DNA from 4 places in the Lentilactobacillus sp. TOM.63 genome. Region 1 is predicted to be linked to each of the others. Evidence: predicted binding sites of a transcription regulator. Region 1 holds the regulator's gene; each other region holds the start of a gene.
What was found. The regulator Rex, encoded in region 1, represses fermentation and respiration genes when NADH is low (regulators of the CRP and FNR family bind a similar motif). The targets are predictions, from matches to a motif close to TTGTGAANTANTTCACAA.
Positions count from the first base shown of each region.

Region 2: the regulator Rex is predicted to act here: its motif matches at 1,246-1,263, upstream of QUF07_RS01270 (NADP-dependent (R)-specific alcohol dehydrogenase).
Region 3: the regulator Rex is predicted to act here: its motif matches at 1,152-1,169, upstream of QUF07_RS11405 (iron-containing alcohol dehydrogenase).
Region 4: the regulator Rex is predicted to act here: its motif matches at 813-830, upstream of adhE (bifunctional acetaldehyde-CoA/alcohol dehydrogenase).

Region 1 is NZ_JAUCAP010000002.1:61,750-63,957, forward strand. It holds gene QUF07_RS00815 (ABC-F family ATP-binding cassette domain-containing protein) at 1-551, opposite strand, end outside; gene QUF07_RS00820 (redox-sensing transcriptional repressor Rex) at 735-1,367, shown strand; gene groES (co-chaperone GroES) at 1,761-2,045, shown strand; gene groL (chaperonin GroEL) at 2,119-2,208, shown strand, end outside.
Region 2 is NZ_JAUCAP010000004.1:1,086-3,293, forward strand. It holds gene QUF07_RS01265 (hypothetical protein) at 1-292, opposite strand, end outside; gene QUF07_RS01270 (NADP-dependent (R)-specific alcohol dehydrogenase) at 451-1,209, opposite strand; gene QUF07_RS01275 (NADP-dependent glyceraldehyde-3-phosphate dehydrogenase) at 1,598-2,208, opposite strand, start outside.
Region 3 is NZ_JAUCAP010000072.1:1,196-3,403, reverse strand. It holds gene QUF07_RS11415 (MFS transporter) at 1-11, shown strand, start outside; gene QUF07_RS11410 (DUF975 family protein) at 51-791, shown strand; gene QUF07_RS11405 (iron-containing alcohol dehydrogenase) at 1,238-2,208, shown strand, end outside.
Region 4 is NZ_JAUCAP010000051.1:11,608-13,815, forward strand. It holds gene QUF07_RS09820 (DUF1836 domain-containing protein) at 110-640, shown strand; gene adhE (bifunctional acetaldehyde-CoA/alcohol dehydrogenase) at 855-2,208, shown strand, end outside.

The DNA of each region.
Region 1 (2,208 bases):
TTTTCCAAGAGGAGCTTCGCCAGGGCAAGTTGGGTCTTTTGACCGCCAGACAATTCGTTGATTGGCCGATCATAATCAGCTTGACCAAATCCAAAGCCGTGAAGGACGCCTCTGATTTCTGCATCGTAACCATAACCGTTGTGCTGTTCAAAATCCGCCCGAATATTATCATATTGTGATGAAATTTGGGCATATTCCTCGGAAGCTGGGTCAATCGAGGGATCACTCATCTGCGCCTCTAATTCGTGAATCTTTCGTTCTTGTTGTTTAAATTTGGCGAAGACGGCGGCCATTTCATCATAAATTGATTTATCGGAATCTAGGCCAGTGTCTTGTGCCAAGTAACCAATGCTCAGATTCTTTTTGGTCACAATTTGGCCACCATCGAGCGATTGTTCACCGATTATCATTTTGACTAAGGTGGATTTTCCGGCGCCGTTTCGGCCCACCAAAGCAATTCGACTTTTTTCTTGGACGGCCATATTCACATTCGAAAAGATTTCTTCCCCGTTAAATCGTTTGGTTAAATCTTGGGCTTGTAAAATTATCAATTCAGCGGCCACCTTTCTGTAGTTAACAGTATATAATTTTATCATATTATCTGGTTTTACAATAATAGTTTGTAAGTATTACTTGAAATACATTTCACAAGGTGGCATTATATGATAGAATAATAAATAAAGATGGGTTCACAAAGTTTTGAATTTTTAAAATAGGTTTTACAGGAGGAAATTTTGACAGCCGAAAACATTCCAAAGGCGACCGCGAAACGATTGCCAATTTATTATCGATATTTAAATATTTTACACGATACCGGAAAACAACGGATCTCTTCTACCGAGTTGGCAGAAGCGGTTCAGGTGGATTCTGCCACCATTCGCCGAGACTTTTCATATTTTGGCGCATTGGGTAAACGGGGTTATGGTTATGATGTCGATAGCCTACTGAACTTCTTTAAGCAGATCTTGAACCAGGAACACCTGACCAACGTTGCTTTGATTGGTGTTGGTAACTTGGGCCACGCGCTGTTAAACTTTAATTTTCACAAAGATAGCAACGTACGGATTTCTGCGGCATTTGATACGAATGGAACGATCATTAATACCATTGAGGATGGGGTACCAGTCTATCCAATCTCAGAGCTTGCCAGCCAGCTGCATGAACAACAAATTCAGGTTGTGATCCTGACAGTGCCATCATCTGCAGCCCAAGAAGTTGCAGCGGATGCGGTAGCTGGGGGCGTAAAAGGGATCTTGAATTTCACCCCAATCCGAATCTCAGTACCTGATAATGTGCTGGTTCAAAACGTCGATTTGACCAATGAACTACAGACGTTGATTTACTTTATCGATAACTTTGGAAAGTAGTTTCCTGCGACTTTACCTCGATTGAAAAACACGATTAATGTGTGGATAAGTCGAAGTTAAAGCTCGGGTTGAATTTAAATAAAGTGCCTCGCGATGAACGTTTCTTGTTCACGGCGAGGCGCTTTATTTGATTTATAAGAGTGCAAGATGTGTCTAAATATGGGTATTGGTTTATTTAAAGTAGGGGATGATTCAAAAATAGAGCAATTAGGCGATGATTTAAATCCCTGCCACAAACCCTGGTATAATCCCAATCCAGGCATGATATCCTGAACATTTTCTAATAAATCCTTGCAATTAGATCAAAAAAATAATATATTATAAACAGTGATTAGCACTTCTGTCATTCAAGTGCTAATGATGCTAAAAATAGTTGTAAATGGAGGGACTAACGTGTTAAAACCATTAGGCGATCGTGTAATTATCGAAACAGAAAAAGAAGAAGAAAAGTCGGTAGGCGGTATCGTATTAGCAGATAATGCTAAGAAGAAGCCACAAGCCGGTACAGTTGTTGCCGTAGGTGATGGCCGAGTTTTGGACAATGGTCAAAAGGTTGCGCCAGTTGTAAAAAAGGGCGACAAGGTAATGTTCGATAAGTACGCAGGTACTGAGATCGAGGACAACGATAAATCCTATCTAGTTTTACATGAAAAAGATATTGTCGCAGTTGTTGAATAAACTTTTTGCGAAATAATCAGCATCATTAATTTATATAATAAATCAAAAATACATTTTTGAGGTGAAATTTGTAATGGCTAAACAAGTTAAGTTTTCTGAAGATGCCCGCGGCGCAATGCTCAAGGGTGTTGATAAATTAGCAGACACAGTTAAAGCAACATTA
Region 2 (2,208 bases), on a different contig from region 1:
TACTAGCCAACTCAGTAAAATCACCGGGGTGCTGCCACAAAATTTCAATCTGTTGGGCATGCGCTAACCACAGAGGATGCGTTGCAACCCGCAGCGTGATCCAATCATGACTATGCTTGGCATTTGATTTCTTAATCAGCCAGTAAGAAATCGCGGTCGACCGGGCAAAATTAGCAGCCGCCAATTCAAAATCAGCGGGCAGCGCACTTGCTACAAGTTGTTGCAAGTGCTGGCGATAATCTGTTCGGGCAGTGAATGGAAATCCGTCATTATTCGACCTTAATTTTGTCATGACCCACCTTCTTATACCATTATTTTCATGTCGATTGTAGCACGGAATTGCGTAGGGCATTTGTTTTTTGTGACTCTTGTAAACATTTGTTCCGAAACAAAAAGCTGGTTGATTTTAGCCCCTAGGGGAGTTCAAATCAACCAGCTAATATTTACAGTTTATTGAGCCGTATAACCACCATCCACAACGAATTCTGCTCCGGTTGCAAACTTCGACTCGTTTGAGGCCAAATAAACGCAGATCCAAGCAATATCGTTTGGTTCGCCAATATGGCCCATTGGCGTTTTGCTACGTTGGGACATCATTTCTTCGGCACCTTCCAAGTCATCAACTAGTGGTGTCTTGATGTAACCTGGATGAACCGTGTTAACCCGGACATCGTAATCTTTCAAAGCACAATCCAGAGCAGCTGATTTGGACATAATTCGAACCGCCCCTTTAGATGCATTGTAAGCACCCAAAGTTGGATCGCCAACAAATCCTTCAATTGAAGACATGTTAATAATCGATGCCCCCAAGTGTTTGTTCTTCATTCGCTGAATACCTAAACGAGTCCCAAAGAAGACTCCATCTAAGTTAACTGAAAGTAATTTTCGCCATTCTTCAGTAGTCGTGTTTTCAACACTCTTACTAACAGCAATACCGGCATTATTAACGATGGTGGTCACTTGACCAAATGCTTTTTCAGTATCATCAAATAATTTTGTCCAACCAGCTTCGTCGGAGGCATCGTGTTGCATGAACCGAATCACATCCTGACCGCCAATCGATTTGGCAGCTTTCTCGCCAACATCAGCATGCCGGCCAGTGATCACAACTTTAGCGCCTTCCTCAACGAACTTGTCCGCGATGGCCAAGCCAATCCCTAGAGTCCCGCCGGTTACAATCGCAACTTTTCCTTTTAATCTATCTGTCATTTGACTACCTCCGATATGGCCATAATTGACCTGCTATAGTTACTTAGTTCACAAATATAGCATACCTGGTTTGCTTTGATTTGTAAATTATTTTCACTTCTTTGTTTAATTGGCAACACTTGTAGCATCAAACAGACCAATTAATTTGGTAACCTAATCTGAAGTAGTTACCCCATAGCTAAGTTTCACACCTCAATGGAAATTCTGAGAGATGCCAATCCTTACCCTCACGATTAACAGCTAATGTACTAAAATGAAGCTCTTTTAAACAAAAAGCCATGGATTATCAGGCACCATTATTCCGCTTATCAATGGAATAATCCTGAATCCGTGGCTTTCTTAATGTTTCACATGAAACATCAATCTATCTCTATGTGGAATTCTTCGTTTATGGTTTTAAATTAATAACGGTTAATTTCTCTCGTGACATTGAAAGAATACTGTTATGAACACCTTGGGTTCCCATTCCTGACGCCTTAACGCCTAAGAATGGGAAGTTGTCAGGCCCCCGTTGTGGGCGACCATTAACTTGAACGGTTCCAACCTCAACAGCACCGGCAATTTCAAGGGCTTTGTCAATATCCTGAGTGAAGACACTGGCTTGTAAACCAAAGTTTGATTTGTTGGCAATTTCAACCGCTTGATCAACTGAGTGAACCCGAATAACTGGTAAGACTGGGCCAAATGGTTCAATCCAAGCAATATCCATGTCCTCGGTCACATTGTCCAGCAACGTTGGTTGAAGCAAGTTGCCATCCCGTTTGTTACCACTCACTAAAGTGGCCCCTTTATCCAAGGCATCGTCAATCAATCCCTGAACAAAGTCAGCAGCCTTATCATCAATCAATGGGACAATCGCACTGTCGTTAACTGGTGAGCCAACTGACAGGTTTTCGACCTTTTCTTTTAACTTGGCAACAAGTTCATCAGCAACTTTGTCGTCAACCAGCACCCGTTTAACGGCGGTACAACGTTGGCCTGAATATGAATAAGCGCCTT
Region 3 (2,208 bases), on a different contig from region 1:
CAAACGTGTAGAATGAGACTATCAATGACCATATACCAAAGGGAGGTTCTATGGACCGAATTAGCTTAAAACTTGAATCTAAACGACTATTATCAAGTCATTTTCCATTTTTTGTGATTTTATTTTTACCAGTGATTATTTTACAGTTCGGCAATTCCTTTGCCAGTTCAATGATTGATATTCAGTCAAAGGCGTTTCAGAATAGCTATGCCATGCTCCTTGAAGGGGACCTGAACGCTGGTACTGAAAACTTGCTGTTGATTTTTGCCATTATGGCTTTATTAGGAATCATTATTAGTTTGCTGTCTGCAGGGATGACCTTCGCCAGCATCGATTTGTTGCGAAATAAGGCTAAATTCGATCAGCCAGTGACCAAATCGTTTACGATCTTGAATAATGGCACTTATTTTATCAGTGCGATTATCATGGGAATTTTGACAACAATCATGATTTTTTTGTGGTCGCTTTTGTTGGTGATTCCTGGGATTATCAAGAGTTTCTCTTACGTTCAGGCATTAAATATCTATCGTGATGCATTAGACGCTGGCAAACCAATTGGGTATTTTGAGGCAATCACCAAAAGCCGGCAGATGATGGCCGGGCATAAGATGGAATATTTCATTTTGGCCTTAAGTTTTATAGGCTGGTATATTCTGGAAGGCTTGTCATTTGGTGTTTTGTCATTTTGGGTGTTGCCGTATACTCAATTGGCTTTCGCAAACTTTTACGTCAAGATCGCCGATGATTCCGAGTCAGAAGATTTAACCAGTATTTTTGATCATCAAGCGTGATCGAGATTGGGACCAAAAGATGACTTAGCTCTGAAGTTGAAACGAAGGCGGCCGTGCATTCTAGTTTTGGGATGCATGGCCGTTTTTGTATGAACGGTGGGGGTCGTGGTATGTTGCAATCCCTTATCTGGATCGCAAAAGCAAGTATTGTTAGCTTCGTAAGTTAGCTGAAGTGGCTCGGGCAGAAATTGTCCGGTCACTTTTTTTGTTCGATATAGAACGTTTTTTTCACAAGCACTGACTCACAAGCGCTTTCAATCGGCGTGATAATTTATTGCGTGAGTCTCAATTTGATCATTAAGTACTTACCGCATAAATGCTGATTGAACTTAAAAAATGATTTTGGAAGTCGACTAATATTTGTGAAATTATTTACAAAAACACGTGAGAATGCTACGATGTAACTGGCTTCAAATCTGAGTGAATCATATTGGAGGATCCTTATAATGAAAGAAAATTTTGATTTTTTAATGCCTAGTGTGAACTTTTTTGGTAAAGGCGTTATTGAAAAAATTGGTGATCGGGCTAAGATGCTGAACATGAAGAAGCCTTTGGTCGTGACTGACACCGTTTTGCGTTCAATGGAAAATGGCCCAGTTGCCCAGACCCTTGCTTCATTGGACAAAACCGGGGTTCCTTATGTCATTTATGATGGCGTCGAACCTAACCCGAAGATCCGTAACATTCAAGAGGGGAAGCAGGTTTATCTGGACAACGATTGTGACAGTATTATCACTGTCGGTGGGGGCTCCTCTCATGACTGTGGTAAAGGGATCGGCATTATTTTGACAAATGGGGATGACATTACCAAATTAGCTGGGATTGAAACTCTCAGCAATCCATTGCCACCATTGATGGCCGTTAACACGACTGCCGGTACTGCTTCAGAATTGACTCGCCACTGTGTCATTACAAATGAAAAGACGAAACTGAAGTTCGTTGTTGTCTCATGGCGAAATGTGCCATTGGTTTCATTTAACGACCCAATGCTGATGCTGGATGTTCCGGCAAATTTAACTGCGGCAACTGGAATGGATACATTTGTTCAGGCGATTGAACCATATGTTTCAACCAATCGAAATGAAATCACCGATGGCCAGTGTGTCGAAGCAATCAAATTAGTTGAAGAGAGTCTGCGAGAAGCATACGCCAACGGTCATAATGTCGAAGCGCGAACCAAGATGGTTGAAGCTGAAATGTTAGGCGGGATGGCCTTCAATAACGCTGATTTGGGATATGTTCACGCAATGGCGCATCAATTGGGCGGTCAGTATGACGCCCCACATGGTGTCTGCTGTGCAATGTTACTGCCAATTGTTGAAAAATATAACATCATTGCCTGCCCGGAGCGATTTGCACAATTAGCCGAGATTATGGGTGAGAATACAGAGGGCTTGTCAGTTCGTGAAGCAGCTGA
Region 4 (2,208 bases), on a different contig from region 1:
GTTAAGCAAGCTTAGCAGGTTACCATTTAGCAAAGCTTGTTTTTTATTTGCTTCTAGATAGTCTTTGAAACTAGATAATATGGTATAATAAAACCAAGGGAGTGATTTCATGAGCTACGATGCAGAACAATATGAACAATGGGAACAGAAACTAAAGAAGGTGGAGTTGCCATTGTGGTCAGAATTACCTAATTTCTCGCTGTACATGGATCAGGTGACTGCTCTGGTGAATGACACACTGGGACCGATTGGAATTGATCAAGTGACGCCAGCGATGATTAATAATTACGTCAAGCACAAGGCGATCATGGCACCCGTCAAGAAAAAATATCAAACCATGCAGATTGCGGACGTGATTTTAATTAGCTTATTGAAGCCAGCCTTTTCACTGGCAACCATTCGTCATGGGATTGATCAAGTAACCGCCAATATTTATCCGCAGCAAGCTTATGATCGTTTCGTTAAACGGCTCATGTTCTCGTTTAAGAACATCGATGGCAGAAATAACGGCCGGGCGATTGAAGAAAAAAATTTGAACGATAAATTAATGCAAGTTGCTGTAAATGTCATCATTGATCGAGTTCAATCAGAAAAACTGTTGGAAATTATTGAAAAACCTTTAACTAAAATCGAGAAGTAGCGAAAGCGTTCACATGGTAATTTCTGTAATCGTTTTCATTAAGGAGGGGACTGAATTATAAGCTCCTCCTTTTGTTTACCTTGATGTCACAGGGATTCGACGCTTACTGAAAACTTTTGTGATTTTTTGAACAAAACTATTTACAATTCAAAAAATTGTGATAGTATTGTAATTGTGAAATTGATAACAAACATATTTTCATTGGAGGCAAGCAATGATTGAAAACAAAGTAGCAGAAAAGAAAGCACCAAAAACTGAAGGCAAGACTGACGTTGATACAATGATTAACGGTTTAGTTTCAAAGGCGCAAAAAGCACTTAAAATCATGGACTCATTTGATCAAGAGAAAGTTGATCACATCACTCACGAAATGGTGATGGCTGGTCAAGATAAGCACATGGAATTAGCTCAGATGGCTTATGACGAAACCGGCCGTGGGGTTGCTGAAGACAAAGCAATTAAGAATATGTATGCTACCGAAGAGATCTGGCACAGCATCCGTAATCATAAGACTGTCGGCGTTATCAAGGATGATAAGGAGCGTCAGTTAATTACTGTCGCTGAACCCCTCGGTGTCCTTGCAGGAATCACACCTGTAACCAACCCAACTTCAACTGCATTGTTTAAATCAATTATCTCGATGAAAACCCGAAACCCAATTATCTTTAGTTTCCATCCCCAAGCATTGAAATCATCAATTGCAGCAGCCAAAGTTGTTCGCGATGCTGCAATTGCCGCCGGCGCTCCGGAGGGTTGTATCCAATGGATCACCGAACCAAGTATTGAAGCAACTGATAAATTAATTAATAATCCAGGAGTTGCCAGTACTTTAGCTACTGGTGGTCCCGGCATGGTGAAGGCCGCTTATTCTACTGGTAAACCAGCCCTTGGTGTTGGTCCTGGTAATGGTCCTGTTTATATTGAAAAAACGGCCAATATTTTACGGGCAGTGAACGATTTGGTTCTTTCAAAGACCTTTGATAACGGGATGATCTGTGCGACTGAAAACAGTGCTGTTATTGATACTGAGATCTATGAACAGGTTAAAGCCGAGTTAGTTAAAAATGGCGTTTACTTCGTTCCAAAGAAGGAACAAAAGAAGCTTGCTGATACTATGTTTGATCCACAACGTGTTAGTGTTCGCGGTCCAATTCCTGGTAAGTCTGCTAAAGCAATCGCTGAACTAGCCGATATCAAAGTACCAGACAATACAAAGATTTTGGCTGCGGAAGTAACTGAAGTTGGCCCTAAGGAACCATTATCAGCCGAAAAGCTTTGCCCAGTCATCAGCATTTATCGTGCGAAGGCTCAAGAAGATGCCTTCGATATTTGTGAACGATTGCTCAACTTTGGTGGTCTTGGTCATACCGCAGGCATTCAAACTCTTGATGACGACTTGGCACTTAAGTTTGGTATCAAGATGAAGGCTGCCAGAGTGCTTGTTAATACGCCAACCAGTCTTGGCGGATTAGGTAATCTATATAATGAAATGACGCCATCATTGACATTGGGAACTGGTTCGTGGGGAGCAAACTCAATTTCTCACAATGTGACCGATTACGACTTAT